Regions from separate parts of the Curtobacterium aetherium genome, predicted to be linked through region 1. Evidence: riboswitches for the same ligand, from Rfam matches in the RefSeq annotation. Region 1 holds a riboswitch; the other holds the start of a gene.

What was found. Region 1 has a riboswitch for thiamine pyrophosphate ahead of thiM (hydroxyethylthiazole kinase). Riboswitches for the same ligand answer to the same signal wherever they lie in the genome.
Region 2: it holds a riboswitch for thiamine pyrophosphate, as region 1 does, so the genes downstream of both, KM842_RS08535 (ECF transporter S component) here and thiM (hydroxyethylthiazole kinase) in region 1, are expected to answer to the same signal.

The regions. Positions count from the first base shown of each region.
Region 1 covers NZ_CP076544.1:1,507,489-1,522,048, reverse strand. Annotated here, with positions in the region: gene KM842_RS06975 (MFS transporter) at 60-1,385, opposite strand; gene KM842_RS06970 (LysR substrate-binding domain-containing protein) at 1,510-2,367, shown strand; gene KM842_RS06965 (hypothetical protein) at 2,423-4,273, opposite strand; gene KM842_RS06960 (NADPH-dependent F420 reductase) at 4,393-5,148, opposite strand; gene KM842_RS06955 (GNAT family N-acetyltransferase) at 5,142-5,438, shown strand; gene KM842_RS06950 (VOC family protein) at 5,461-5,919, shown strand; gene KM842_RS06945 (MarR family winged helix-turn-helix transcriptional regulator) at 6,185-6,670, shown strand; gene KM842_RS06940 (metallophosphoesterase family protein) at 6,667-7,203, shown strand; gene thiD (bifunctional hydroxymethylpyrimidine kinase/phosphomethylpyrimidine kinase) at 7,299-8,849, opposite strand; gene thiE (thiamine phosphate synthase) at 8,846-9,547, opposite strand; gene thiM (hydroxyethylthiazole kinase) at 9,544-10,410, opposite strand; TPP riboswitch at 10,399-10,495, opposite strand; gene KM842_RS06920 (NUDIX domain-containing protein) at 10,563-11,510, shown strand; gene KM842_RS06915 (phosphotransferase enzyme family protein) at 11,730-12,476, shown strand; gene KM842_RS06910 (J domain-containing protein) at 12,675-13,619, shown strand; gene KM842_RS06905 (RNA-binding S4 domain-containing protein) at 13,649-14,011, opposite strand; gene KM842_RS06900 (hypothetical protein) at 14,056-14,448, shown strand.
Region 2 covers NZ_CP076544.1:1,861,953-1,876,512, reverse strand. Annotated here, with positions in the region: gene treZ (malto-oligosyltrehalose trehalohydrolase) at 1-431, opposite strand, end outside; gene treY (malto-oligosyltrehalose synthase) at 428-2,941, opposite strand; gene glgX (glycogen debranching protein GlgX) at 2,938-5,280, opposite strand; gene KM842_RS08540 (hypothetical protein) at 5,504-5,833, shown strand; TPP riboswitch at 5,900-6,010, shown strand; gene KM842_RS08535 (ECF transporter S component) at 6,005-6,652, shown strand; gene KM842_RS08530 (ABC transporter ATP-binding protein) at 6,649-8,382, shown strand; gene KM842_RS08525 (energy-coupling factor transporter transmembrane component T family protein) at 8,379-9,185, shown strand; gene KM842_RS08520 (nucleoside/nucleotide kinase family protein) at 9,178-9,768, shown strand; gene KM842_RS08515 (metallopeptidase family protein) at 9,792-10,136, opposite strand; tRNA gene KM842_RS08510 (tRNA-His) at 10,261-10,336, opposite strand; gene orn (oligoribonuclease) at 10,411-11,049, opposite strand; gene KM842_RS08500 (MFS transporter) at 11,272-12,513, opposite strand; gene KM842_RS08495 (MarR family winged helix-turn-helix transcriptional regulator) at 12,510-12,944, opposite strand; gene KM842_RS08490 (hypothetical protein) at 13,073-13,363, shown strand; gene KM842_RS08485 (thioredoxin family protein) at 13,564-13,827, shown strand; gene KM842_RS08480 (DUF6716 putative glycosyltransferase) at 13,768-14,560, opposite strand, start outside.

The sequences.
Region 1 (14,560 bases):
GCCCGTCAGCCCGTCGGCCCGCTAGCCCGGCGCTGGCTGCGTGGGCGCATCGTCGATCGTCAGCGGTGGCCGACGATCGTCGGCAACGGCAGGTGGTGGCGCATCCGTACCTCGAGGTGCAGCCCGCCGCGTCGCGCCAGGACGAGCGCGATCACCGCAGCCGCGGCAGCCGGCACGCCGCCGGCGACCATCATCCCGACGTGGGCGCCGAAGTGGTCCACGACCTGGCCCATCACCGGTCCGCCGATCGCCTGTCCGCCGAGCAGCACGAGGACGTAGAGCGACATCACCCGCCCGCGGATCGCGACGTTCGACGACAGCTGGACGAGCGAGTTCGACGCCGTCTGGAACAGCAGCTGCGACAGGCCGACCACGACGAGCAGGGCGGTGAACGGCGCGATCGCCGGCGTGGCACCCGCGACCACGAGCAGGACACCGGTCCAGAACACCCCGCCGACGATGGTGCGGAGCCGGACCACGGCGCGGCGGGTGGAGAGCACGGCACCGGTGAGCGCACCGACCGCGACGGCGGAGTTGAACAGCCCGTACCCGCCCGCGCCGACGTCGTAGACCGTCGACGCGAAGGCCGACAGCAGCACCGGCATGGTCAGGGCGAACACCGAGAAGAACGCCACCAGGACGACCGGCACGATGATCGTCGGCTTCGCGGCGGCGTAGCGGAGCCCCTCGACGAGCTGCCCCTTCGCGCGCGGCTGCGGTGGCGTCCGGTGCAGTTCGGAGACCCGGAGGAACCCGAGCGTCACGACGACGGCGACGCACGCGACGGCGTTGATGCCGAACGACCAGCCCGCGCCCACCGCGACGAGCAGGATGCCGGACAGCGCCGGGCCGATCATGCCGCCGAGCTGGAACACCGACGAGTTGACGCTGATCGCGTTCCGCAGGTGCTGGTGCCCGACGATCTCGGTGACGAACACCTGCCGAGCCGGGTTGTCGATGACGGTGACCATGCCGACCAGGAAGGCGATTACCCAGACGTGCCACGCCTGCACCACCCCGGTCAGGGTCAGGACGGCGAGCAGCAGGGACAGCACCGCGAAGGCGCCCTGCGTGATCATCATCAGCGCGCGCTTCGAGTAGCGGTCGACGAAGACCCCGCCCAGCAGACCGAACAGCAGCATCGGGGCGAACTGGCACGCCACCGTGATGCCGACCTGCGCGACCGAGCCGGTGAGCTGCAGCACGAGCCAGTCCTGCGCGATCCGCTGCATCCACCCGGCGGTCATCGCGACGAGGTTCGTCGCGGTGAAGAGCCGGAAGTTCGGGACCGACAGGGCGATGAACGAGCGTCGCCAGGGCGGGCGGACGGTGCTGATCGGGAGCGGTTCGGTGGGCGGGTGGATGGTCGTCGGTGACGATCGCACGGTCTGGGGGACTCCGGCTGTCGAGGGGCGGGAACGGTACCCAGTCGAAACTACGTGGTCCCGGGCCATTCGATCCGCCTATGATCGGCATCACTCCATTGCGATCTCGAATGAGGAGCGTGCCGTGCTCGACCCCGTCCTGCTCCGGACCTTCCTGGCCGTCGCCGAGACGAGCAGCTTCACGCAGGCCGGTGTGCGCCTGGGCATCAGCCAGCCGACGGTGTCGCAGCACGTCCGACGGCTCGAGGCCGCCGTCGCACGCACCCTCGTCGCCCGCGACACCCGGGGCGTGCGGCTGACCGACAACGGTGACGCGATGGCCGGGTTCGCCCGGACGATCCTGGCGGCCCACGCCACCGCCGACGCGTACTTCTCCGGCGTCGCCGCCCGTGGTCGCCTGCGCTTCGGTGCGGCGGACGACCTCGCCATCACGCAGCTGCCACGGATCCTCCGCGACTTCCGCAAGCTGCACCCGCAGGTCGACCTCGAGCTGACGGTGAACCAGTCCGCGCCGCTCCTCCGACGGGTGCACGCCGGGCAGCTCGACCTGGTGTTCATCAAGCGGACCGCGGGGGAGTCCGCCGAGGGGACCCGCGTCGCCTCGGACCAGATGGTGTGGATGGCGCAGGACGGCATCGCACTCGAAGCCGACGACCCGGTGCCCTTGATCGCGTACCAGGCGCCGAGCATCAGCCGACAGATGGCGATCGACGCGCTCGAGGCAGCCGGTCGCACGTGGCGGATCACCTGCAACACGCGTGACGTCAACGGCGTGCTGGCGGCGGTCCGGGCAGGGATCGGCGTGGCGGTGTTCCCGCACTCACTCATCCCGGCCGACCTGGTGAAGGTGTCGCAGCGGTTGTCGTTGCCGGACCTGCCGGCGGTCGACTACGTCCTCATCGCCAACCCGACGGTGCAGCGCGAGCCGATCGAGGCGCTGACGAACGCGATCCTCTCGCGCGGGGTGGTCCGCGCCGTCTGACGGACGTCGCCGACGGACGCCGCCACGGGGTCACGCCCGGCGGACCGCGCCGAGGTCAGGGCGCGATCGTCGGGACGGTCCCCGTTCCGGTGATGTCCGGCAGCGGTGCTCCGAGCGCGACCGCGACCGCCCAGAGCAGCACGAGGGTGCCGACCGTGCCGAGCACCGCGCCGAGCAGGGCCACCGGCCGCTGCCACGTCGTCGCCGGGTTCCGCATCGTGACGACGGAGACCAGGACCGCGAGGAGACCCAGCACCACACCGACGGCGTGCACGGTCGCGGGAGCGGTGAACCACCAGGCGGCGAGACCGATCGTGCCGAGACCGGCGACCGCACCGAGGAGGGCGCCGGGCGTCGGTCCGAGGGACCGGCGCGCAGCCGGACCAGCCCCGGTGCGCGCGGGACGCGACGGTGCCGGCGTCTCCGTCGCGGTCTGGAGGCCCGTGGTCGCGTCCGTCACCCGCTCCACGCTTGGTGCGGTGTCGGCCTGCGCGGGGACCGGGACCGCGGTGGCGCGCAGCTTCGGCGCCTCCGCCGACCGACGGCGCAGCAGTCCGGGCCGGCGCGGCGTCCGGGCGCGCTCGGGCGAGGCGTTCCGGTGTTCGCGCGCCGGGGTGGGCGCGTGGGCAGCGTGGGTCGACGCGTCCGGTTCCGCTCCCGCGACGCTCGGCCGACGCGCGGCGTCGTCCTGCCCGGTCGCTCCGGGACCAGCGGGCGCCGGGACGACCGGGGGCGTGCTGCCAGCGAGGTGAGCACCGGAGTGCTGCGCCCCATCGGTGGCGGTGGCGGTGGCGGTGGCGGCAGTCGGGTCGACGAAGGGCAGGGCAGTCGTGGGTGCCGGCGCGGCGAGCAGGGCGTCGAACGACGGCGGGGCACCGGCGGGCGACGGCAGCGCGGTGACGGCAGGCGGGACCACGCGGGCCTGCTGCCGTGCGAAGCGTGCCGGGGTGCGGTACCCGATGGGGCCGACGGGCTCGGGCTCGGTGCCCTCGACGACGACGTGCTCGAGGCCGGGGACCGAGAACCGCGGCTGGCCGGCGCTCGGGACGATCGGTGCCGGGGGCGCTGTCGGAGCGGCGACCGCGGAGGCTCCTGCCGGGGGACCGGGCAGGGTCGGTGGCGTCCAGGACACCTCGGGGGCGCCGGCCGGAGCAGGGGTCCCGCCCGGAGCGCCGGGGAGCGTGCGTCCGACCGCGCCGGGGAGGACGGCGGGCGTCAGCCCGTCCGGGCGTCCGACGTCCGCCGGACGACCGGCACCGGCGAGGTGACCCGTCACCGCCGGGTGTCCCTGGCCGTCGGGTCGGCCCGGTGCCGCTCCGCCGCCGGGTCCGCGCCGGGCGGGCATCGTCCCGGCGGACGCGGAACCGTCGGGTCGGTCGACGGTGCCGTCGGGTGCACCGGGGCCGGGCGCCTGCGGGCCACCGAGGACCGGTGCGACGGGGAGTGCCATGCCGGCAGCGGACAGGGTGTCCGCCCGCGGGACGGCGGGCTGCCCACCGTCGTGGCGTCCTGCGGCCCGGCGTGCGCTGCGGGTCGCGCGTACCTCGGGAGCCGCAGCCGGATCGGCACCCGGCGCGGGGTGCGCACCGGCGACGGTCGAGAACGGGACGGTGTCGACGTTCGGCGAGGTCGGGGCCGGGGGCAGGAGTTCGGGCACCGGCGGGTAGTCGGGGACGGCCGCGTGCGGGTCGAGGACCGGCGGGGCGGAGGTGGGGTGCGCCTCCGGACCGGAGGGGGTGGACGACGAGGACGCGACGGCGACCGCGGTCCCGGCCGCGGCGGCGCCGACGGCGAGGTCAGCGGCGGAGGCGACGGTCGGCGCGCTCGACGCAGGGGCGTCGGCGTCCTCCGGCGGCGCGGTGACCCAGGCGGGTACCGACCGGCGCGGTCGCTCGGACTCGGGCATGCGGTGTGACGGCACGGCCGCTGTTCCTCTCCGTCGAATGATCCACCGTCAGTTCTACCCGGGAGGAACAGCGGCCGAGAGCCCCAGTCAGAGGGGGGCCGACGGTCGGTGCGCCGTCGTCACATGTCGCGGTAGCGCTTCGCGGCGGCGAGTGCGTCGCGGAGCTCGTCCGCCGTCATGCGCGGGCCGTAGCCGGGGGTGTCGCGCTGGATGCGCCATCCCTCGGCGAGGGGACCGGCGTCGACGGTGTCGAACCCGAACTCGTCGATCAGGTCGACGACGGTGCGCTTGGCGGTCTCGTCGTCGCCGGCGACCACGAGGGCACGACGGTCGGCGGTGCCGCTCGGGGTGGCGTGGCCGGTCAGGTCGGCGGCACCGATGTGGTTGAACGCCTTGACGACCTTCGCGCCCACCAGGTGGTCCTGCAGCATCTCCGCGGTGGTGGTCGTCTCGTGGTCGAGGGCGGCGATGTGCCCGTCGCGCTCGGGGTAGTAGTTGTCGGTGTCGATGACGACCTTGCCGACGAGCGGCTCGACGGGGATCGTCTCGATCGCACCGAGCGGCACGGTGACGACGACGATGTCGCCCTGGGTGGCGGCGTCCTCCCGCGTACCGGCGGTGGCGTGCTCGCCGAGTTCCGCCACGAGGTCCGTCAGCGTCTCCGGGCCGCGCGAGTTCGCGATGACGACCTGGTGGCCGTGCTGCACCGCGAGGCGTGCGAGCTGGGATCCGATGTTGCCTGCGCCGATGATTCCGATGGTTGTCATGCAGGGTGCAACACCGGCGTGCCGTGGCCATTCCTCGGCGTGGTCGACCGTCCGGCCCGCGTGGCGTGACCGTCCGTCGGCGAGCGGTGCAGGATGGCGCCATGACACACGAGTTCCGCAACGAGGTCGACCGCGACCGGTACGCCATGTACGTCGACGGAACCCTGGTGAGCGTGCTCGACTACCGCGTCAACGGTGACGCGATCGCCTTCCCGCACACCTACACGGTCCCCGCCCACCGAGGCCACGGGTACGCCGGGGAACTCGTGGAGCACGCCGTCAGCGACGTCGAGACGACGTCCACGAAGCGCATCGTGCCGATGTGCTGGTTCGTCAGCCAGTGGTTCGACGGGCACCCCGACAAGGCAGACCTGCTCAGCCGCGGCGTCGCGGACTGACCTCCGACCGAGAGGCACCACCATGCCCCGCATCGTCCCGTTCCTCTGGTTCGACGACCAGGCCCAGCACGCGGCCGAGTACTACACCGAACTGTTCCCGGACTCGCGCATCGACGGTGTCGGCCGCGGTCCCGACGGGTCCGTCCTGGTCGTGGAGTTCACGCTGCTCGGGCAGCCGTACCGCGCGATGAACGGCGGACCGGGGCACCCCTTCACGGACGCCTGCTCGTTGCAGGTCGACGTGGACTCGCAGGAGGAGCTCGACCGGGTCTGGGACGCGCTCGTCGCCGAGGGCGGGCACCCCGTCGCGTGCGGCTGGCTCGTGGACCGCTGGGGCCTGTCGTGGCAGGTGACGCCGGCGGTGATGGGCGAACTCCTGGCGGCCGGCGGCGACGCGACGGCGGCCGAACGGGTGTTCCGCGCCATGCAGGACATGGTGAAGCTCGACATCGGGGCGCTGCGGGCAGCTGCCGCGGCCTGACCAGCACCGACGGTCCGCCGCCGGTCCACACCGGGCAGCTCGGAGGCCCGGGTGACCCCGTCCCGCCGGTCCCGGTCGGCGGCCGGTCCCCGTTCCGGGGGACCCGGCGTTATCGTGGGCAGGACCGCCGGCGGCGGGGACGCACGGCGGGGCCGTGGGAGACCGCCGACGGAGCACCACGCTCCGGTCCGAGGGCGACCGACACCGGCGGACCACCGGACGACAGCGACACCGGCCGACCGGCCGGACGACAGACGGGAACAGCATGGCCGACCCGAGGGGCCCCGGCATCCGCGAAGCGGACATCGGACGGGCGTACACCGAGCTCTCCCGCATCACGCGGCGCGCGAGCGTCCGGGCGCGCGGCACCGACGACGTCCTCAGCGTCGTCGACCAGTCGCTCGTGGACTTCGTGGTGCAGCACCCGGGGTGCATGGCCATCGACATCGCCCGCTACCTGCGGTTGAACCGGTCGACGATCTCCCGGCAGCTGTCGGGTCTGCTCGCCGCGGGCCTCGTCCGCACGGTCGACGGCGGCACGGGCAACGCGAAGCCCCTCGAGGCCACCGACGCCGGCCGCCGCACCCTCGCCCGCTCGGTGCAGCTGCACCGTGACGCGCTGGTGGAGCGGCTCGTCGACTGGTCCGACGACGACGTCGCGCTCCTCGCCGGCATGCTCGAACGACTCGGCGCCGCCGACGAGGCCGACCTGCCGATGCCGAGCCGGCCGACGGAGCCGACCGAGCCGTGACCACCTCGCTCGTCCTCCTGTCCGACACGCACCTGCCCAAGCGGGCGAAGGACCTGCCGCCCGAGCTGTGGGCAGACATCACGTCCGCCGACCTCGTGGTGCACGCCGGCGACTGGGTGGACCTGGCCACGGTGGACCTCCTGCAGGAGCGGTCGCGGGACCTGCTGGCCGTGCGGGGCAACAACGACCACGGGTTCGAGGACCGCCTCCCGCTCGTCGCCACCCGCCGCGTCGAGGACCTGCGCTTCGCGGTCGTCCACGAGACCGGTGCGGCCACGGGTCGGGAACGGCGTGCGGTGCTCGACCACCCGGACGTCGACGTGCTCGTCTTCGGTCACTCGCACATCCCGTGGGACTCGACCGCGGCGAACGGCATGCGGCTGCTCAACCCCGGCTCGCCGACGGACCGACGCCGACAGCCGGACCACACCTGGATGCGGTGCACGCTGGACGGCGCCGACCTCCGGGTGTCCCTCGTCCGGCGCGCGCCGGGTGCCGACGACGTGCGCGTCGTCCCCTCCACCCCGGCCTGACGAGCGCGCCCCGGCCAGACCGAGGGGCCTGGTCTGACCGGAGGGCCCCGGCCTGACCGGGGGCCTTCCTGGCCGGGAGGCGCGCCCCACCGCCGTCAGACCGCCGTCGGTCGGTCCTCCGGCTCCGTCGCGAACGCCTCCGGCATCCGGAAGAACGCGAGCTCCTGCGCGACCGACTCCCGGAAGGCGCGTGCCATCCGTCCCCGCAGCCCGGGGTCGGCCCGCCGCGCCAGCTCCTCCACGAGCTCCGTCGCCCGCGCGCTCGAGGCCGCGAACCCCGGGTCCCCGTACGCCGTGATCCAGTCCGCGAACGGGTGCCCGACCGGAGCGGTGCCCAGCCGGTCCCCGACCCACGCGTAGACGCGGAAGCAGGGCAGCACGGCGGCGGTGAGCACGGACACGTCGCCCGTCGCGGTGTGCTCCCGGGCCGCGGCGGCCAGGTGCGCGAGGTACCCGGCGCAGACCGGGTGCACGGGGTCGTCGGCGTGCGACCCGGCGAGCCGGCGGTGGTGCAGGTCGCGGGCCTCGGCGGCGCAGCCTTCGCTCGCGGTGGTCCAGAACGCGGCCGCGTCGCCCGGTGACCCGGCAGCGACGGCGGCGAGGTGCTGCTCGTACGCGCGGAGGTAGTGCACGTCCTGCGCGAGGTACCCGGCGAACACCTCGGGGTCGAGGGTGCCGTCGGCGAGTCCGCGCAGGAACGAGCACGCCAGGGTCTCCTCGAGGACCTCGGTCGCGTCGTCCCACCACAGGTCGGTGAGCCGGGGTGTCGGGAGCGCTGCACGGACGGCGGCGTTGTGGTCGACGGGTCCCTGGCCCTGCCCGACCTCGAGGGCGTCCGCTCCCCGCAGGGCCGCGGTCAGCCAGGTCTTCGCCGCACCGACGGCGAGCTCCCAGTCGCCGTGCCGGGCCACGAGGGTCGCGATCGCACTCGACAGGGAGCAGCCGGTGCCGTGGGTGTTCCCGGTGGGGATCCGGGGGCCGGTGAACACGCGGACGCTCCCGTCCGGGGCAACGAGGGCGTCGTCCGAGGTCGGACCGCCGTCGTGGCCGCCCTTCGCCAGGACGCGGACGTCGAAGTGCCGCGCGACGGCCCGGGCGGCGTCGAGCGGGTCGGTCGCGGAGGAGCCGGCCAGCTCGGCGAGCACCCGCAGTTCGTCGCGGTTCGGGGTGACGAGGTCCGCCAGGGCGACGAGGTCGACCATCGCGGCCCCGCCGTCGGCGTCGAGCAGCCGGTCGCCGCTGGTCGCCACCATCACGGGGTCGACGACGACCCGTTCGGGCCGGTGCTCCCGCAGCCAGTCGACGACCACGCGGACGACCTCGGCGGTGCCGAGCATGCCGGTCTTCACGGCGTCGATCGTCACGTCGTCGGACACCGCGTCGAGCTGCTCGCGGAGGAAGGCCGCGTCGGGGACGTGCACGGACCGGACGCCGCGGGTGTTCTGCGCGACGAGGGCCGTGACCACCGCCATGCCGTAGCCGTCCTGCGCGGCGATCGCCTTGAGGTCCGCCTGGACGCCCGCGCCGCCGGTCGGGTCCGTGCCCGCGATGCTGAGCACCCGCGGCACCTGCAGCACCTGCAGCACCGCCGGCGCCGTTGCCGCTCCTGCAGCCGCGCCCGACGCCGTCGTCGTCGGCCCGGTCACCGTCCCGCTCCGTCCCAGGCCGCGACGTACGCCGCCGCCGCGGCACCCGGGTCCGGTGCCGCGCAGATGCCCGACACGATCGCCACCCCGGCGGCCCCCGCCTGCCGCAGCGGTCCGACGTCGTCCAGGCCGACCCCGCCGATCCCCACGCACGGCACGCTCGTCGTCGCCGCGAGCCGCCCGAAGCCCGCGACCCCGAGCGCCGGCGGGTGGTCCGGCTTCGTCGACGTGGGGTGCACCACCCCCACCCCGAGCAGGTCGACGGTGCCGCGCGGCATGGCGGCGACCTCGACCAGGTGCCGGGTGGTGTTCGCCGTCAACCCGACGTGCGCGTCTGGGCCGAGCAGCGCACGGGCGGCGCTCGCCGGGACGTCCGACTGGCCCAGGTGCACGCCGGCGATCCGGTGCCCGGCGGACCGGGCGGCCAGGGCGACGTCGAGCCGGTCGTCGACGACCACCAGCGCCCGGTCGCCGACGGCGTCCGCGACGGCCGCCGTCAGCGCGAGCAGGTCCCGTGCCGAGGCGGTCTTGTCCCGCACCTGCACGATCCGGACCCCGGCCGCGACCGCCGCCCGGACGACGCCGAGCACCCCGTGCCCGTGCCGCTCGGCCTGTGCGGTGTCGGTGACCAGGTAGACGCCGAGCGCCGTCGCTGCCGGGCGGTCGACCGCGTCCCACGTGGACGGCGCCGTCGTCACGACGCGGCCCCGCCCGTCGTGCCCGCCGCAGCCGCCGTGTCGGTGGTGATCCGGGCCTCCCGGACGACGTCCTCCGGCGTCAGCGACGCGAGCCGGTCCAGGAACAGCGGCTGGAACGTCCCCGGCCCACCGGCGTCCCGCGCGGCCAGCTCCGCCGCGATCGTGTGCACCGCCGTCGCGGCGACCGCCGCGTCGAGCGGACGACCGGGTGCCACCGCCGCGAAGGCGGCGACCACCGCACCCAGGGCGCACCCGCCACCCGTGATCCGGGTGAGCAGACCCGTCCCGTTCGCCACCCGGACCGCACCGTCCGGCGCGACGAGCAGGTCGACCGCTCCCGACACCGCGACGGCGGCCACCGCGTCGGCCCGGACCGCGGCCACGGCGGCGTCCCGCGCGTCCTCGGTGCCGACCGTGCTGTCCACGCCCCGACCACCCGCCGAGGCGCCGAGGACCGCGAGGACCTCGGACGCGTTCCCGCGCAGCACCGTCGGGCGCAGCGCCAGCAGGTCCCGCGCCAGCGCCGTCCGCACCGGCAGCGACCCGACCGCCACCGGGTCCAGGACCCACGGCGTGCCGGCGACGACCGCGGCGGCGGCGGCCTCGAGCGACGCGGCCAGCGGCTCGGCGTGCGGGGTACCGGTGTTCACGAGCAGCCCGTCGGCGACGCCGGCGAACGGCCCCGCCTCGGTCGGCACGTCGACCATCGCGGCCGACGCCCCGAGTGCGAGCAGCACGTTCGCGGTGACGTTCTGCACCACCGTGTTGGTGATGCACTGCACCAGCGGCGCCCGGGTGCGGACGGCCTCCAGCAGGTCGGCGGTGCGGTCGGCCCAGTCGGTGGTGGGCGCGGCGTTCTCCATGGACGATCCCTTCGCGAGTACGAGCTCGAGCAGGTTCGACGGGTGTGATCTCAGCCGCTCGGATGCGGCACCCCGTGTCTCGGACGACACCGTACACGCATCCACGCCGCCGTCCAGGGCCACCGGCAGGACGTTTGTGGAAGGGTGGGACCGTGGACGACGAACGACGGACCGCGACCCCGCCGGGACCGCCACCCGGACCCCCTGCCGGACCCCGCGACCCGGGCGACGCCTGGGCGTACGGCGACGACGGCACCAAGGCGTGGGGCCGCTTCGGCGCCGCCGGGCTCCTCATCGACGACGGGCACGGCCGCGTCCTCCTGCAGCACCGCGTCGAGTGGAGTCACCACGGCGGGACCTGGGGCATCCCCGGCGGTGCCCGACACCAGCACGAGGACCCCGTGACGGCCGCCCTCCGCGAGTCCGCCGAGGAGGCCGGGGTCCCCGAGGACGGCGTCGACCTCCGCCACACCGCCGTGCTCGACCTCGGGTTCTGGACCTACACGACCGTCGTGGGGCGCGCCTCCCGACCGTTCGAACCCGTCGTCGCCGACCGGGAGAGCCTCGCCCTGTCCTGGGTCCCCGTGGCCGACGTCGAGACCCTGCCCCTGCACCCGGGGTTCGGCGACTCGTGGCCCGCGCTCCGCGCCACCCTCGACCGCACCCCGCACGTGGTCGTCGACGCCGCGAACGTCGTCGGCAGCGTCCCCGACGGGTGGTGGAAGGACCGCGCCGGCGCCGCCTCGCGCCTCGTCGCCCAGGCGACGGCGCTCGCCGCCGCCGGCGTCCCGGCGGACGCGCTCGACCTGCCGTCGGCCGCCTGGTGGCCTCGGTGGACCGTCGTGCTCGAGGGGGAGGCCCGCAGCGCCACCGTGGGACCGGTCGCCGCCGACGCGCGGCCGGGAACCCCCGCCGTCACCGTTGCGCACGCAGCCGGCTCCGGCGACGACGCGATCGTCGAGGCGGCGGGTGCCGCCGTGGCCGCGGGTGACGGGCCGGTCGTCGTCGTGACGGCTGATCGCGGGCTGCGCGAGCGCGTGACCGCGGTCGGCGCCCAGGTGCGTGGCCCGTCCTGGCTCCGGGAGCTCCTGCCCGACTGACACGGCACACCGAGCGCCGGTGCCACGGTCCGCGTGCGCACTGCACGGCGGTCGGCGGAACACACCCGACGGTCTGCGGAGCGCACCGCACGGTCGGGAGCGCGCAGACCGGACGGCCGCCGGCGCGCGCACCGGACGGCCGACGGCACCTCCGGCGCGGCGTGGGGTGTCGGCGCTACAGTGGCGCTCACGTCGACGATGACGTTCAGGAGGTTCCCCATGGAACGGATCACCAAGGCCGACGACCGGGTGCACCGCCCGGCCGGACCGTGGACCCCCACGGTGCACCGGTTGCTGACGCACCTGCACGAGCAGGGGTTCGTCGCGGCCCCGGCGCCGATCGCCCTCGGGGACGCGCTCGAGACCGTGACCTTCGTCCCCGGTGTCGCGGGGGAGTACCCCTGGACCGAGGACGTCGCAAGCGAGGCCGCCCTCGTCACGACCGCCCGCCTGCTCCGTCAGATGCACGACGCGGCCACGAGCTTCCCGCGCGACGACACCGTCGACGTCTGGTCACAGGCCGTCCGGGTGCCGACCGAGACGATCGTGCACGGCGACTTCGCCCCGTACAACGTGGTCTACGACGGCATCGCCGCCGTCGGGGTCATCGACTTCGACACCGCCCACCCGGGGCCGCGCGTCTGGGACGTCGCCAGCGCCGTGTACCGGTTCGCACCGTTCACGACCGGCACCGACGAGGGCGCACCCGTGCCGTCGCTCGACGACCGGCTCGCCCGCGCCGCCGAGTTCTGCCGCGCGTACGGTCTCGACGACCGGTCCCGTGCGGTCCTCGTCGACACGATCACGGCCGGGCTCGTCGCGCTCGTGACGACGATCGAGACCGAGGCCGCGGCTGGCAACCCCAAGTTCGTCAGCGACCTGGCGCACGGGCACGCCGACCTGTACCGGGCGGACGTCGGCTGGATCGAGCAGCACGCCGAGGACATCGCCACCGCCCTCCGCTGACCGTCCGGACCCGGGCGCCGGACCCGGGCGTCGGAACCGGGCGTCGGAACCGGGCGCCGGACCCGAGCGCCGGTCCCGGCGGCCGGACCCCGGCGTGGACCCGGGCACGGGGACGCACCCGGCGCTGCCGCTGCCCAGCGGGCGTCCAGCGCGCTCGCGGCGGGTGTGGACCCGGCATCCGGTAGCGTTCACCCGGCCATGACCGACAGCCCGGCCGACGCCACCCCGTACGAGGTCCTCGGCGTCCCCGCGACCGCCGACGACGAGACCCTCCGCCGCGCCTACCGCCGTGCCGCCCGCGAGAGCCACCCCGACCTCGGCGGTGACGCCCAGCGCTTCCGCCGCGTGCAGCTCGCCTGGGAACGCATCGGGACGCCCGCCGCCCGCCGCGCCTACGACACGGGAGCCGCCCGACCCGGGTCGTCGTCGTCCGCCCCGACCGGCTCCGCCGCCTGGCGGTCCGGGTCCGGCCGCGACGACTACGCGCCCCCGACGGCCCGGCGCGACTCCCGCCCCCGTGCCCGCTCCCACGGCCACCCGGGCGGCCGGTCCCGCGAGGTCTTCCTCGCCGCGGAACGCGAGTGGGTCGGACTCGGCGACCCCGTCGAGGACCCCTACGACCCCGTCCTCGTCCGCTCGGCACCCCGGCACGTCCGGCGGCTGCTCGGCGAGGCGCTGGCCGAGGAAGCGACCGCGGCGATCATCGCGGACATGGGCATCGGGGTGACCGTGTGGCACGACCTCGACGCCGGTGCCGAGGGCAAGCTCGACCACGCCGTCCTCACCACGACCGGGCTGTGGGCGGTCGAGTCCATCGACTGGGGCGGTCCGGTGCACGTGGAGCACGGCGAGGTCGTCGGCGAGACCCTCGCGCCGGGCGAACGTCCCGTCAAGGAACTCGTCCGCGCCGCCCGTGCCGTGCAGAAGCAGACGCGGGTGCGCTTCACGGGACGGCTGCTCGTCGTGCCGGACTCCGCCGTCGACGAGGACGCCGAGCTCATCGGCACGCCGAGGAAGCCGACGGCCTTCATCGTCCGACGCGGTGCACTCGGGCAGGTGCTGTCCGGCTCCTGGTCACCCGAGGGCTCGGTCGACGTGTTCGCGATCCGGGACCGCCTGCAGCAGACCGTCCGCTTCGTCTGACCCGGGCTGCCGGGGCCGTCACGGTCGGGTCAGTAGCCGCGGAGCTTCTCGAGGTCGCGACGCTCCCGCTTGCTCGGACGTCCCGCGCCACGCTCGCGGATCGGGACGAAGCCGGCCTCCTCGCGGGGGAGGCGCGGGGGCGTCCGGTCCTCGAGGTGCTTCGCGGCCTCGGTCGCCCCGACGCGCTTGAGGATGATGCTCTTCACGACGACGATCCGGTCGAAGCCGGACTGCCGCACGCGGACCTCGTCACCGGGACCGACGGGCTGCGACGGCTTTGCCCGCTCGCCGTTCACGCGGACGTGCCCGGCCTTGCACGCTGTCGTCGCGGCGGACCGGGTCTTGGTGATCCGGACCGCCCAGATCCAGCTGTCCACCCGGGCCTTGTCCATCCCGCCACCCTAGACGGGCGTGCTGCCCCGTACCCTCGGGAGGCGTGACCCGTACCCCCGACGCCGACGCCGACGCTGACGCCGACGCCGACGCCGACGCCGCCCCGGAGTCGGCAGCGTCGGAGCCGCCCGCAGCGGCAGCGCAGCCCGCAGCACCAGGGGAGTCGGCTGCGCCGGTGCGACCGGCCGTGCCGACGCAGGCGGCGATCGCCCGCGCCCGCGGACTCGCGGTGCTCGCCGCCGCCACGCTCGGCGACCGGGTGGTCGTCCGCGCCCTGGACGGGGACGGCGACGGTGCGCTGGACGCGCTCGGCGACCTGGAGGCCCGAACCACGGACACCGTGACGGTCGCGACCCGCCGCGGACCGGTCACCGTGCGCCTGGCGGACGTCGTCGCCGCCAAGCCCGTCCCACCACCCCCGCCCCGTCGCCGCTGAGGACGCGCCCCGGCCGACGCCCGACAGGCGCCCCGGCCGACGCCCGACACGCGTCCGGCCGATCCCCGGGCGGCCGGTCCCCGTCCTGCCGATCCCGGGCGCCCGGCGAGCC
Region 2 (14,560 bases), 350 kb from region 1:
TCGCCGTTGACACCGTTCACGGGCAGGAGCTCGACGAACTCGACCCCGAGCTCGACCAGGTGCTCGAGCTTCGCCGCGGCCGCGTCGAGCGTGCCCTCGGGAGTGTAGGTGCCGACGTGCATCTCGTAGATCACGCCGCCGCGGGCCGGGCGACCGGTCCAGGCGTCGTCGGTCCACGCGAAACGTGCCGGGTCGACGACCTCGGACGGGCCGTGGACACCTTCGGGCTGGAAGCGGCTGCGCGGGTCCGGGCGGACGGCGTCGTCGTCACCGATGCGGAAGCCGTAGCGGGCGCCGACGACGGGGAGGACCTCGTCGGTGGTCCACCAGTCGTCGTCGCCGCGGGTGAGTGCGTACTCGGTGTCGTCGACGACGAGGCGGACGCGCTCGGGCTCGGGGGCCCAGACGCCGTAGCGGTCGGGACTGGTCATGCGTGACCCTCCAGGATCTCGACCTCTGCCTGGGCGTCGGTCTCGGTGTCATCGGTGCTGGTGCTGGTGCTGGTGCTGGTGCTCGTGCTGGTGCTGGTGGTGCCGGTGCTCGCGGCGTCGTGCCCGGCTCCGTCGACGACGTCGGCCGGGACGAGGAGCGCGACCGGGTAGTCGGCGAGCACCTCGTCGAGCAGCAGGTCGCGGTCGGCAGGGAAGCGGCGACCGGTCAGCAGGTCGACCCGCTCCACCGGGACGACGTGCAGGAGCGTGTCCGCCCAGCCGCCCACGGCCGCGAGGCCGAGGGGCAGGCGCGTGGCCACCGTGACGGCGCCACCGCGGTCGAACGCGACGACGTGGTCGGCTGCCGGGCCGGTCGCGTCGAGCGGCACGTACCGGGTGAAGAGCTCCGGGCGGTCACGGCGGAGGCGGAGCGACCGGCTGGTGACGAGCGTCTTGGCGGCGGCGTCGAGGTCGATCGCGGGGAGCGCGTCGGGCCCGTCGTCGTCCGCACCGTCGAGGCCGGCGAGCACGCGGCGGCGCTCGGCGTAGTCCACCGGTCGGCGGTTGTCCGGGTCGACGAGCGAGCGGTCCCACGCCTCGGTGCCCTGGTAGACGTCGGGGACGCCGGGGGCGGTGAGCTGCAGGATCTTCGCGCCGAGGCCGTTCGACCATCCGGCGGCGGTGATGCGCTCGTCGAGGGCGTCGAGGACGGCGACGACGTCCGGGTCGTCGAACGCGGCGTCGACGAGCGCGTGCATCTGGCGCTCGAAGGCCTCGTCCGGTTCGGTCCAGGTCGTGCTGTCACCGGCTTCGCGCGAGGCCTTCTCGGCGTACGCGTGCAGCCGCTCGCGGGATGCCGGTCGGGCGCCGACGATCGCCTGCCAGAGCAGGTTCGCGAAGACGCCGTCCTCGAGCGGCGCGAGACCGTTCAGCCGGTCGAAGACCTCGGTCCACTCGCCACCGAGCTCCGCCAGCACGGCGATCCGCGCCCGGGTGTCCTCGCTGCGCTTGGTGTCGTGCGTGGTCAGGGTCGTCATGGCGGACGGCCAGCTCGCCAGGCGCTCGACCTGTGCGGCGTGGAACTCCGCGGTGGTCGCGGCGAAGACGCTCGGGTCGCCGCCGACCTCGCTGAGGGACGAGAGCCGCGAGGTGCGGTAGAAGGCCGTGTCCTCGACACCCTTCGCCATCACCATCCCGCTGGTCTGCTGCAGTCGGACCGCGGCGGCGTTGTCCGGGTCGCAGAGCGCCGGGGCGATGCGGTCGACCACGTCGGCGAGGTCCGGACGGGACTCCGCCGCGACCTCGAGCGCCTCGATGAGGTGGTGGATGCCCTCGGGCAGGTACGTGCGGTAGACCTCGAAGCTCGCGACGACCTCGGCGACCGCGTCGACGATGCGCTCCTCGGCGAGGGGCTCGCCCACACCCTGCACGCTCGGATCGGTGACGAGCAGACGGGCCAGGCGCCGGACCTCGCTGTTCAGGATGCCGTCGGCGATGCCACGGCGCGTACCGCGGGTCAGGTCCTGCCACGCCACGTGTGCGCCGCGCAGCCGGTCCTCGAGGGCGGCTAGCGGTGCCTCGCCCGCGGGGTCGACGAACACCCGGTCGACGAAGCCGAGCGCGTCGTACCCGGTCGTGCCGTCGACGGGCCACGACGCGGGCAGGAGCTCGCCGGGCTCGAGGATCTTCTCGACGAGCGTGTAGGCGCCACCGGTCAGGTCGGCGAGGTCGTCCAGGTACCCGGCCGGGTCGTACAGCCCGTCCGGGTGGTCGATCCGCAGCCCGTCGACCAGGCCGTCGCGGAACCACGAGCCGATGACGCCGTGGGAGGCCGCGAAGACCTCGGGCTCCTCGACGCGGATGGCCGCGAGGGTGTTCACCGCGAAGAAGCGGCGGTAGTTCAGCTCGGAGTCGGCGCGCTTCCAGTGCACGAACTCGTAGTGCTGGCGTGCGTGCACGGCCTCGACGTCGTCGCCGTCCTGGACGGTGCCGGGAGCGGTCGGGTAGGCGGTCTCACCCACGAGCAGGCGCGGACCGTCGGCCGAGCCGTCGCCGGTTCCGCGGTCGAGCGTGACGCCCTCGAGCAGCCGGTCGTCGAGGACCGGGACGCGGATGCGTCCGTCGCCCGCTGCCCAGTCGACGTCGAAGGCCCACGCGACGGGGGACTCCTGCCCGTGCTCGAGCAGCGACCACCACCACGGGTTCACGGCGGGCGTGGCGACGCCGACGTGGTTCGGCACGACGTCGACCAGGACGCCGAGCCCGACCGCGTGCGCGGCGTCGGCGAGGGCACGGAGTGCGTCGTCCCCACCCCGCTCGGTGTCGACGTGCGTGTGGTCGACGACGTCGTACCCGTGTCCGGAGCCGGGCTCGGCCTGGAGGACGGGGGAGAGGTAGATCCAGTCGGCGCCGAGGTCGCGGACGTAGTCCACGACGTCACGGGCGGCGCTGAGGTCGAAGTCGGCCGTGACCTGCAGACGGTAGGTCGAGGTCGGGTGGCGGCGGGTCATGCGGCACTCCCAGGGGTGTCGGTCTCGGTGGGGTCGGGTGCGTCGCTGACGGGTGCAGCGTCGGTCGTGGGCTCAGCCGCGGAGGCGGAGGAGGCGGCTGCCGGGACGCCGGCGGCACCGGCCGTCCCGGCAGCGCTCGGCGCCGCGGAGGCGGCCGGGTTGGCGGGGGTCGCCGCCGGGTGCTCGGGCTCGCCCTGCTGCGCCGTGTCGACCGGCGTCCGCTGGATCTCGTGCTCCGGCTCGGCGCGCAGGACGATCATCGACCGCGCGGGCACGTCGAGCGGCTCACCGGCCTCGAGCACCTCTTCGCGAGCGCCGGGCTCGGCGGTGTCGATGCGCACCGTCCAACCCGGGGAGTACTCCTCGGGCGGCAGCGTGAAGGTGACGACGCCGTCGTGCGCGTTGAAGTACGTCAGGAAGGCCACGTCGGTGACGCGCTCCCCACGGGCGTCACGGCCGCGGATGCCCTCGCCGTTCAGGTACATGCCGACGCTCTTGCCGAACCCGGAGTCCCACTCCTCGGGCTGCATGGCGTCACCCGCGGGGGTCAGCCACACGACGTCGGGCAGCGGTTCGCCCTCGCCACGGCGGACCGGACGACCGTTGAAGTACCGGGTCCGGCGGAAGGTCGGGTGGTCGTGGCGGAGCTTGACGACGTCGGCGGTGAACTGGATGAGCTCGTCGTCGGCGGTGGCCCAGTCGATCCAGCTGAGCTCGGAGTCCTGCGCGTAGACGTTGTTGTTGCCCTGCTGCGTGCGGCCGAGCTCGTCACCGTGCGCGATCATCGGCACGCCCTGGCTGAGCAGCAGCGTGGCAAGGAAGTTCCGTCGACGCTGCAGCCGGAGCGCGGTGACCTCGGGGTCGTCCGTCGGGCCCTCGACGCCGGAGTTCCACGAGCGATTGTGGCTCTCGCCGTCGTTGTTGTCCTCGCCGTTGGCGTCGTTGTGCTTCTCGTTGTAGGCGACGAGGTCGTGGAGCGTGAAGCCGTCGTGGGCGGTGATGAAGTTGATGCTCGCCTTGGGCGTGCGGCCGTCGTGCTCGTAGAGGTCGGCCGACCCGGAGATGCGTGAGGCGAACTCGCCGAGGGTCGAGGGCTCGCCCCGCCAGAAGTCGCGCACGGTGTCGCGGTACTTGCCGTTCCACTCCGACCACTGCGGGGGGAAGTTGCCGACCTGGTACCCGCCGGGGCCGACGTCCCACGGCTCGGCGATGAGCTTCACCTGCGACACGATCGGGTCCTGTTGCACGAGTTCGAAGAACGCCGACAGACGGTCGACCTCGTAGAACTCGCGGGCCAGGGCGGCGGCGAGGTCGAAGCGGAAGCCGTCGACGTGCATCTCGGTCACCCAGTAGCGGAGCGAGTCCATGATGAGCTGCAGCGAGTGCGGGTGGCCGACGTTGAGCGAGTTCCCGGTGCCCGTGACGTCCATGTAGTACCGCTTGTCGTCGTCCATCAGGCGGTAGTAGGCGGCGTTGTCGATGCCGCGGAACGACAGCGTCGGGCCGAGGTGGTTGCCCTCCGCGGTGTGGTTGTAGACCACGTCGATGACGACCTCGATGCCGGCCCGGTGCAGCTCCCGCACCATCGTCTTGAACTCCTGCACCTGCTGCCCGCCGTCGCCGGACGACGAGTAGTGCGCGTGCGGCGCGAAGAAGCCGATCGTGTTGTAGCCCCAGTAGTTCGACAGCCCCTTGTCCTGCAGGGTCGAGTCGTTCACGAACTGGTGCACCGGCATGAGCTCGAGCGTGGTCACGCCGAGTCGCTTCAGGTGCTCGATGACGGCCGGGTGCGCGACGCCGGCGTAGGTGCCGCGCTGCTCCTCGGGCACGTCGGGGTGCGTCTCGGTGAGGCCCTTCACGTGGGCTTCGTAGATGACGGTCTCGCCGTAGGGGATGCGGGGAGCCCGGTCGCCCTGCCAGTCGAAGAACGGGTTGATCACGACGCCCTTGACCATGTGGGACGCGGAGTCCTCGTCGTTGGTCGAGTCCGGGTCGCCGAACGTGTACGAGAACAGGGACTGGTCCCAGTCGATGTCACCGCTGGTCGCCTTGGCGTACGGGTCGAGCAGCAGCTTGGCGGGGTTCGAGCGCAGCCCGTTGGCCGGGTCGTACGGCGCGTGCACGCGGAACCCGTACTCCTGCCCCGGGCCGACGGTCGGCAGGTACGCGTGCCAGACGTGCGCGTCGACCTCGACGAGGCGGACGCGCTCCTCGGTGCCGTCGGCGTCGAACAGGCAGAGCTCGACCCCTTCGGCGACCTCGCTGAACACGGCGAAGTTGGTGCCGCTGCCGTCGTAGGTCGCGCCGAGCGGGTAGGGGTTGCCGGGCCAGGTGTGCAAACGTGCCTCCAGAAGGGGTGAACTGGGCCAACGTATCGGCGGACCCCTGTGATGTCCGCGCCGCTGGCGCGCCCTGTGGAGGGAGCGCGTGCTCCACAGGCGGACGCGACGGAGGCGGGACCGTTCCTCCACAGGGCGGACCACGGGCGCGACGGGTCGGCCCTTCTCCACAGATCGTCACGAGCGGCCCGACGGCCAGTCCGCGCGGAGTAGCGTCGCCGCCATGACCAACATCGTCACGCAGATCGCAGACAAGGTGCGGCCCGTCGGCGTCGCCTCGAACTACGGCGACCCGGTGGACGTCGGGGACAGCACCCTGATCCCCGTGTCCGTCAACTGGTACGGCTTCGGCGGCGGCTCCGACGCCGACGAGGACGGCGCGGGCGGCGGTGGCGGCGGTGCCGTCTCGCTGCCGGTCGGCGCGTACGTCCGCCGCCCGGGGCAGGACCTCGCGTTCGAGCCGAACCTCATCGCGCTCCTCACCGTCAGCATCCCGGTCATCTGGGTCGGCGGCAAGGTGCTCGTCAAGCTGGTGCGCGCGCTCAAGAAGTGACCGCCTGACCGGGACGGAGGCCCGTGGTCACGTGACCACGCGCCTACGGTCCGGTGGGTACACTGCTGGGACACACACGGGAGTCCGCCAGAGCGGGCTGAGAGGGAGCGAACCGCGCTCCGACCGTCGAACCTGATCCGGATCATGCCGGCGCAGGGAGGAGTCATCGCGATGTCCACTGGCACACCCATCGTCACGCCCACCGGACGGCCCACCGCCAAGCGCTCACTGCGCTGGCGCGTCGTCGACATCGTCGTCGCCGCGGTCCTCGCCGTCGCGGTCGGCGTCGTCTTCAAGCTCTGGGACTTCGCCTACGAGCCGATCGGCGCGGGGCTCGGTCTCGTCCTGCCCGGGTCGCAGGCCCTGGTCGGCGGGGTCTGGCTGCTCGCCGGGCCGCTCGTCGCGATCGTCGTCCGCAAGCCGGGTGCCGCACTGTTCGGCGAGATCGTCGCCGCGTCGGTCGAGGCCATGCTCGGCACCCAGTGGGGCTGGGGCACTCTGTTGTCCGGGCTCGTCCAGGGCATCGGCGCTGAGATCGTCTTCGCGATCTTCCTGTACAGCGTCTGGCGTCTGCCGGTCGTCATGCTCGCCGGCGCTGCCACCGGGCTCGCACTCGGCCTGAACGACGCCTTCCGGTACTACGCCGGCGCGACCGCCTCCTTCCAGGTCGTCTACGTCATCTGCGCGATCGTCTCGGGGGTCGTCATCTCCGGCCTCGGGTCGTGGCTGCTCGTCCGCGCACTCGCCCGCACCGGTGTCCTCTCGTCGTTCGCGGCCGGACGGGAGCAGGGGCGCCGGCCACGAGCCTCCGCAGCGTGACGACCGTCCCCGCACGGATCGCCTTCTCCGGCTGGGGCTGGCGCTACCCGGAGCGGCACGCCTGGGCCGTCCGCGGGGTCGACCTCGTCGTCGGCCCCGGGGAGCGGGTCGCGGTCGTCGGTCCCTCGGGCGCCGGCAAGTCGACCCTGCTGCGGGCCGCCGCCGGGGTGCTCGCCGACGACCCGGACGACGCGGACGACACCGCGGCGGCGGTCGAGGGCACGGTCCTCGTCGACGAAGCCGAACCGCGCACCGTCCGCGGCCGGGTCGGCCTCGTCATGCAGGACCCCGAGGCGCACACCGTCATGTCACGCCTCGGGGACGACGTGGCCTTCGGGTGCGAGAACACCGGCGTCCCGCGAGCGGAGATCTGGCCGCGGGTGCAGCACGCGCTCGACGTGGTCGGGCTCGACCTGCCGCTCGACCGTTCCACCTCCCGACTGTCGGGCGGCCAGCGGCAGCGGCTCGCCCTCGCCGGGGTGCTGGCGATGCGTCCGGGGGCGCTCGTCCTCGACGAACCGTGCGCGAACCTCGACCCCGACGGCGTGTCCCAGGTGCACGACGCCGTCCGGGCACTGCTCGACGACACGGGTGCGACGCTCCTCGTCGTGGAGCACCGCATCGGCACCTGGTTGGACCTGGTCGACCGTCTCGTGCTCCTCGAGCCCGGGGGCGGCGTCGTCGCCGACGGGACGCCGACCGACGTCCTCGCCCAGCACGGGGACGCCCTCGCCCGCGGCGGCGTCTGGCTGCCCGGAGCGGCACCCGGCCGGGGAACCGCCCGCCGGGGAGCCGCCGACAGCGGACCCGCCCCCAGCGGAGCAGCCGGCAGCGGACCCGCCCCCAGCGGAGCAGCTGGCAGCGGACCCGCCCTCCATCGCCCGACCGCTCCCGGCCCGACCGCTCCCCGTCAGCCCGCTTCCCGTCCGCCCGAGCAGACCGCCGCCGAGGGTGCACCCGACACGGCCCTGCTCCACGCCCGGGGTCTCGCGACCTCTCGGGGCCGGCACCGTTCCGTCGGCCACGGCATCGACCTCGACGTGCAGAGCGGTCGCGTCCTCGCGGTCACCGGACCGAACGGGGTCGGCAAGAGCACGCTGGGGCTCACCCTGGCCGGACTGCTCCGTCCCGGCGGCGGGGTCCTCGAGGCCACACCGACGCTGGCCGGGGCGCTCGGCACCGCCCCGCTCGGCTGGTCGAGTCGCGAGCTCGCGGCCCGCATCGGCACCGTCTTCCAGGACCCGGAGCACCAGTTCATCGCCCGGTCCGTCCGCGAGGAGATCGCCGCCGGGCCGACCGCACTCGGGTTCCCCGAGGACGACGTCGCCGCACGCGTCACCGAGGTCCTCGACGCCTTCGCCCTCGACCACCTCGCCGACGCCAACCCGTTCACGCTCTCCGGCGGTGAGCAGCGCCGGCTGGCGATCGGCGCGGTGATCGCCGCGCGGCCGCCCGTCCTCGTGCTCGACGAGCCGACCTCCGGGCAGGACCGCGCGACGTGGGGCGCCGTCGTCGAGCGACTCGGCGCCCTCGCCGACGACGGCACCGCGCTCGTCGTCATCACACACGACCAGGACCTCGTCCGCGCGCTCGACGCCGACGAGGTCGTCCTCGCCGTTGACGGCGCCACGCGCGTCGAGCGCCCCACGCCCGACCCGACTCCGACGCCGGCCGCAGCTCCGGCTCCGACGCCGGCACCGGCGCCGGCGCCGGCGGGGGAGCCACGGTGACCGCCCCGACGACGGACGCGGTCGGTCGGGCCGGAGCCGAGCCTCCCGTCCGACCCCGCCGCGGCATCGACGGCGTCCAGCCGGTCGCCGCGCTCCTCGGGGTCATCGCGCTCGGCATCGTCCTGGTGCTCAGCCTGGACCTCGTGTCCGCGACCGTGGCCCTGCTGCTCGAACTCGCCCTGCTACCGCTGCTCCGCATCCCGGTCCGCACCCTGCTGCTGCGGACCTCGCCGGTCCTGGTCGCCGTCCCGCTGACGGGTCTCAGCATCGCGCTCTACGGGCAGGCGTCCGGCCGTGTGTGGTTCGATTTCCTGTTCGCGCACGTCACGGACGGGTCGTTGCAGCTGGCGCTCGCGACGATGCTCCGCGTGCTCGCGGTCGGCATCCCGGGCATCGTGCTGTTCGTCCGGACGGACGTGACGGACCTCGCCGACGGGCTCGCGCAGGTGCTCCGGTTGCCCGCCCGGTTCGTGCTCGGCGCCCTCGCGGCGATCCGGATGATGACGCTCCTCGGCGACGACTGGCGGCAGCTCGCGATGGCCCGACGCGCCCGAGGGGTCGCCGACCGCGGACGCCTCCGCCGTGGCGTGTCGATGGCGTTCGGCCTGCTCGTCGTCGCCCTCCGACGGGCGACGACGCTCGCGGTCGCGATGGAGTCGCGCGGGTTCGGCGCCCCCGGTCCGCGGACGTGGGCGCGGCCGGTGCGGTTCGCGGGCCCGGAGTGGGCGATGCTCGCCGTGCTCGTCGGGATCGGCGTGGTCGCCGTCGCCGCGGCCGTCCTGGCGGGGACCTGGCGTGCCTGACGGCGCGTCCACGACGGGTCCGGAGGGGAACGCCGCGGGCACCGGACGGGAGGCCCGCCCCACCTCCGTCACGGCCCTCGCCGCCCGCGCGCGATCGGCCGCATCAGCTGCGGGGCACGACCGCCTCGTCGTGCTCGTCGACGGACGGTCGGGAACCGGCAAGACGACGCTCGGGAACGCCCTCGCGGCCGAGCTCGACGCGACGCTCGTGCACCTGGACGACGTGTACCCGGGGTGGGACGGCCTCCGCGCCGCGGCGGACGCCGTCGTGCACGAGGTCCTCGGCGCCCCGTCGGGCTACCGGCGGTGGGACTGGACGGCGTCGGAGCCGGCGGGCTGGGTGTCCGTCGACCCGGCGTCGCCGATCGTCGTCGAGGGGTGCGGTGCGCTCTCCCGCGCATCGGCGGCCCTCGGGTCGCTGCGGGTGTGGATGACGGCCGACGACCGGGAACGTCGGCGCCGGGCCATCGACCGGGACGGTGAGACCTTCGCGCGGCAGTGGGAGCGGTGGGCCCGGCAGGAGGACGCCTTCATCGCGGCCGAGGACCCGGCGTCACTCGCGGACGTGGTCCTGCGGTCGTAGACCTGCCGCATCCGGGCCGAGCGCTACGCCCAGCCGAGCTCGTGCAGTCGCTCGTCGTCGATCCCGTAGAAGTGCCCGATCTCGTGCACGAGCGTGGTGTGCACTTCGTCGGCGAGCTCCTCGAGCGTGTCGCACTCCGCCAGGTGCTGCTTCCGGTAGACGACGATGCGGTCGGGCAGTTCGCCGAACCCGTACTGCCCGCGTTCGGTCTGGGCGACGCCGTCGTAGATGCCGAACAGGTCCGACCCGTCCTCGGGCTCGTCCTCGACGACGAAGACGACGTTCTCGAGACCGTCCACCATGTCGTCGGGGAGCCGGTCGAGCTCGTCGGTCACGAGTTGCTCGAAGTCCTCGGCTGCCATCTCCATCACGGGTCCGATCGTGACACGCCTGCCCGTGCGATCCCTGGCCAGCGGCGTCGGCATCGTGGACGGCGGCGCACGGGGGAACGCCGAAGGCCCCCGTCCGTCGGACGAGGGCCTTCGTGGAGACTGGGGTGAGTAACGGGGCTTGAACCCGCGACCTCCTGGACCACAACCAGGCGCTCTACCAGCTGAGCTATACCCACCATGTGTCGGTCCGGCGAGCCGGAGCAACCACTCGATTGTAGTACATCCGAGCCCCCGCTTGGACCACCCGATCCTACTCGGCGGGCTGCGGGGCCAGACGTGACTCCCACTTCGCCACGACCTCGGCGGCGACGGCCTTCACGTCGTCGCTCGCGGGCCCCGGCTCGGGCGTGAACCCGGCGCGGCGGTAGTACTCGAGCTCACGGATCGACTCGAGGATGTCGGCGAGGGCGCGGTGCCCGCCGTGCTTCTCGGGCGAGTTGAAGTACACGCGCGGGAACCAGCGGCGGCAGAGCTCCTTGATGCTCGACACGTCGACGCTCCGGTAGTGCAGGTGGGCGTCGATGCGGGGCATGTACTTCGCCAGGAAGGCCCGGTCGGTCCCGATGGTGTTGCCGGCCAGGGGAGCGGTGCCCTCGGCGGGGACGTGGGCGAGGATGTACTCGAGCACCTGGTACTCGGCATCGGCCAGGGACACCCCGTTCGGGATCTCCTCGATCAGGCCCGAGGTGGTGTGCATCTTCGTCACGAACTCGTTCATGTTGTCGAGCGCGGACTGGTCCGGCTTGATGACGATGTCGAAGCCCGGGTGCACCGGGTTGAGGTCGAAGTCCGTGACGACGACCGCGACCTCGACGAGCTCGTCGACCGCGACGTCGAGGCCCGTCATCTCACAGTCGATCCAGACGAGGCGGTCATTCGCTGCAGACATGTCCCCGATCCTACTTCCGCCCACCGACGCGACCGACGCCCCGCACGCGGCGGCCAGCACCGACGACGCGACCGACGGCTGCGACGCGACCGACGACTGCGACGCGACCGACGACTGCGATGTGACCGACGTGCGCGACGTGCGTGGCGCGACCGACGCCCCCGCGCCTCCCGACCGCGACAGCGACCGCGACCGCCCCGCGAGGCGCCGCCCGCGCCACCGCTACGCCATCTCGCCGGCCGAGATCGCCTCGGCCTCGACCCGCTCCGGCTCGGCGCCGTCGTCGACACGTCGCAGGACCTTCGTGGTGGCCACGACGACGACGAACGCGACGGCCACCGAGGCGCCGGCGAACACGTACGCCGCGCTCGGCGAGTACGCGTCGGCGAGCAGGGTGGCGACGGGCGGGGCGATCGCGCCGCCGATGAACCGGACGGCCGAGTAGGCGCTGGACGCGACGGAGCGCGGGAGGTCGGTGGCCTCCATGACGGACTCGGTGAGCACGGTGTTGAGCACGCCGAGCACGAGGCCGCCGACGACGACGCAGACGATGAGCCCCGCGGGGGAGCGGACGACGACGGCAGCGGCGAACAGGTCGAGTGCGAGGAGCGGCAGTGCGAGCTTGAGCACGCTCGTCCGACGCATCCGGGCGGTGAGCATCGGCGCGACCCAGACGGAGGTGACCGCGAGGCCGACACCCCAGCCGAAGAAGGTGAACCCGATGCCGAGCGCCCCGAAGCCGAGCGGGAACGGCGTGTAGGCGAGCAGCACGAAGAAGCCGATGTTGTAGAAGAGCGCGGTCGCGGCGAGGGCGGCCAGCGCGGGGCGGCCGAGCGCGCGGAACGGTGCGGAGAGCTTGGTGGGGGTCGGCTTCTCGAGCATCCCGGGCTTGAGCAGCACGAGGATGGCGATGAACGCGACGGCCATCAGGGTGGTCACGCCGAAGAAGGGTCCGCGCCAGCTCACGGAGCCGAGCAGTCCGCCGACGAGCGGACCGACCGCGATGCCGAGGCCGAGCGCTGCCTCGTACAGGATGATCGCCGACGCGGTGCCGCCCGAGGCTGCACCGACGATGGTGGCGAGTGCGGTGGAGATGAAGAGCGCGTTCCCGAGGCCCCAGCCGGCGCGGAAGCCGATGATCGTCCAGACGTCGTTCGACACGGCGGCGAGCACCGAGAACAGCACGATGAGCGCGAGCCCGGTCATCAGGGTCTTCTTCGCGCCGATGCGGCTCGACACCCAGCTGGTGAAGAACATGGCGATGCCGGTGACGGCGAGGTAGCTCGTGAACAGCAGTTCGGTCTGCGCGGGGGTCGCCCGCAGGGACTCGGCGATCGCGGGGAGGATCGGGTCGACGAGCCCGATGCCCATGAAGGCGACGACGCAGGCGAAGGCGATCGCCCAGACCGCCGACGACTGCTTCAGGATGGAGCCGGACTGCCCGGCGGGTGCGTGCGCGTTCACGCGGTGGTCTCCGTTCTGGTCCTCGCTGCGATGAGGGCCGATGCTTCGTGCAGGACGTCCCAGTCGTCGTCGCTCAGGTCCTCGAAGAGGGGGCCGACGGTGCTGGTGAGTGCGGCGCGCCACGAGACGAGTCGCTCGCGGCCGGCGTCGGTGATCTCGATGAGCTGGCCGCGCGAGTCGTCGGGGTCGACGGTCCGCGAGACGAGTCCGTCGGCGGTCATGCCGGCGACCAGGCGGGTCATGGTCGGCTGGGACACCCGCGACGCCTTCGCGAGTTCGCCGAGTCGGAGGGACTCGTCGGCCTCGAGGATGCCGAGGGTGCGCCAGACGGCGGTGGACGTGGTGTGGCCGGTGGCCTGGAGCGCGGACCGGATGAGCCGGTTGACGGAGACGAGGAGCGTCTCGATGGTCTGTTCCCGCGCTTGTTCCATACTGAAACTGTATAGCCATGCTATGGATTCGGCAAGGAGGGTCGCCCCGCGTCCGTCACGTCGCCTGCCGCCGTCTCCGCTCCCGACGGGCTGGACGGCGCTGCCCCTCCCACTGGTAGGAAGGGAGCATGACCGACATCACCATCCACGAGGGCGACGAGTTCACCGCCATCTTCCACGGCGGCCCGTTCGACGGCACCACCGACACCCGCACCGCCACGAGCGATGCGCTGGACGACGAGGTGACGGTCTTCGCCGACATCGAGGGCCTCCAGACGGCCTTCACCTACAAGTCGACCGGCTCGCGCCAGGTCCTCGACCAGATCTCGGTCGACTACACCTTCGCGCCCGACGAGTCGGACCCGGTCGACGACCTGCAGGACCGCGGTGACCGCAGCGGCGAGTTCGACCGCGAGTAGCCGGTCCCGACGACCCCCGTCCGTCCTCGACGGCCGGGGGTCGTCCGCTGTCCGGATGCCGCCGCCCGGATGCCGCCGGCCTGAGGGCCACCGCCTGAGGGCCACCGCCCGGAGACCGCTGTCCGGAGATCGCATCGGGCGGCCGGTCGGGTGCGGCCCGATCGGGAGTGCTCGACGGGCCGACGCTGTTGGAGGACCACATGCAGGTCGATCTCTGGACGTCAGCGTTCTGCGCCCCGTGCGCCGCCGCACGCCGCGTGGTCGGTGACGCCGCCCGACTGGTGCCGGGCCTCGAGGTCACCGAGCGCGACGTCGCTGGCGTCCCCGAGCTGGTCGAGGAGCTCGGCATCCGTTCGACCCCCACCGTGGTGGTGCGACGCGACGACGGCACCGAGGTGTTCCGCTCAGCGGGCGTCCCGACCCGCGACCAGTTCCTCGTCGCGGTCGCGAAGGCCCTCGACTGACACGGTCCTGACGGCCGGTCCACCCGACGCCGACACCGCCGACCCGGGCACGCCAGCCACCGGCCCGCAAGACCCCGGTCCGCCCGACCCCGGTCCTCCTGACCCGGGCGCGCCGGACACCGGCGTCGACCGCAGCGCCCGCCGCAGCCGTCGGAGCGATCGTTTCACCGCTCGGATCGGTGTGCCGATGAGCACCGCCACGCGGCCGATCGCCGACCGGTCGAGGTCGCCGAGCGCGTTCCGCCGCTCCCACGCCCGCCGGAGCACGCCGCCACGACTGCGGCGGGCAGCGGGCCGGTCGACCGTCAGCCCCGCGTCCCGCAGCGCCATGAGCGCTTCCGCACGGTCGCTCCAGTCGTCGTCCTCGGGCGGGTGGAAGTAGTTGTCCGTCATCCACTCGGGCCGGACCGTGCCGAACCGCCCGTGCACCAGGTCGTCGGCGTCGCCCTCCAGCCCGCTGTCGACGAACACCTCGTTGATGAGCGTCCGGGACGTGCCGAAGTCGGTCAGCGTCAGGGCGGGCACCCCGCGAGCGGCTGCCTCGAGGACGGCCGTCGAACTGATCGTCACGAGCGCCACCGCGCGGTCGAGGTGCACCGACATCGGCCCGGCCTCGACCACCAGGTTCGACGGGGCGTCGGGCGGCAGCAGTTCCGCGTACGGGTACGTCTCGCGGTGCGTCTGGTGTTCACCGGCGGCCGCGCGCGTCTTCACCACCACGCGCCACTCCGGG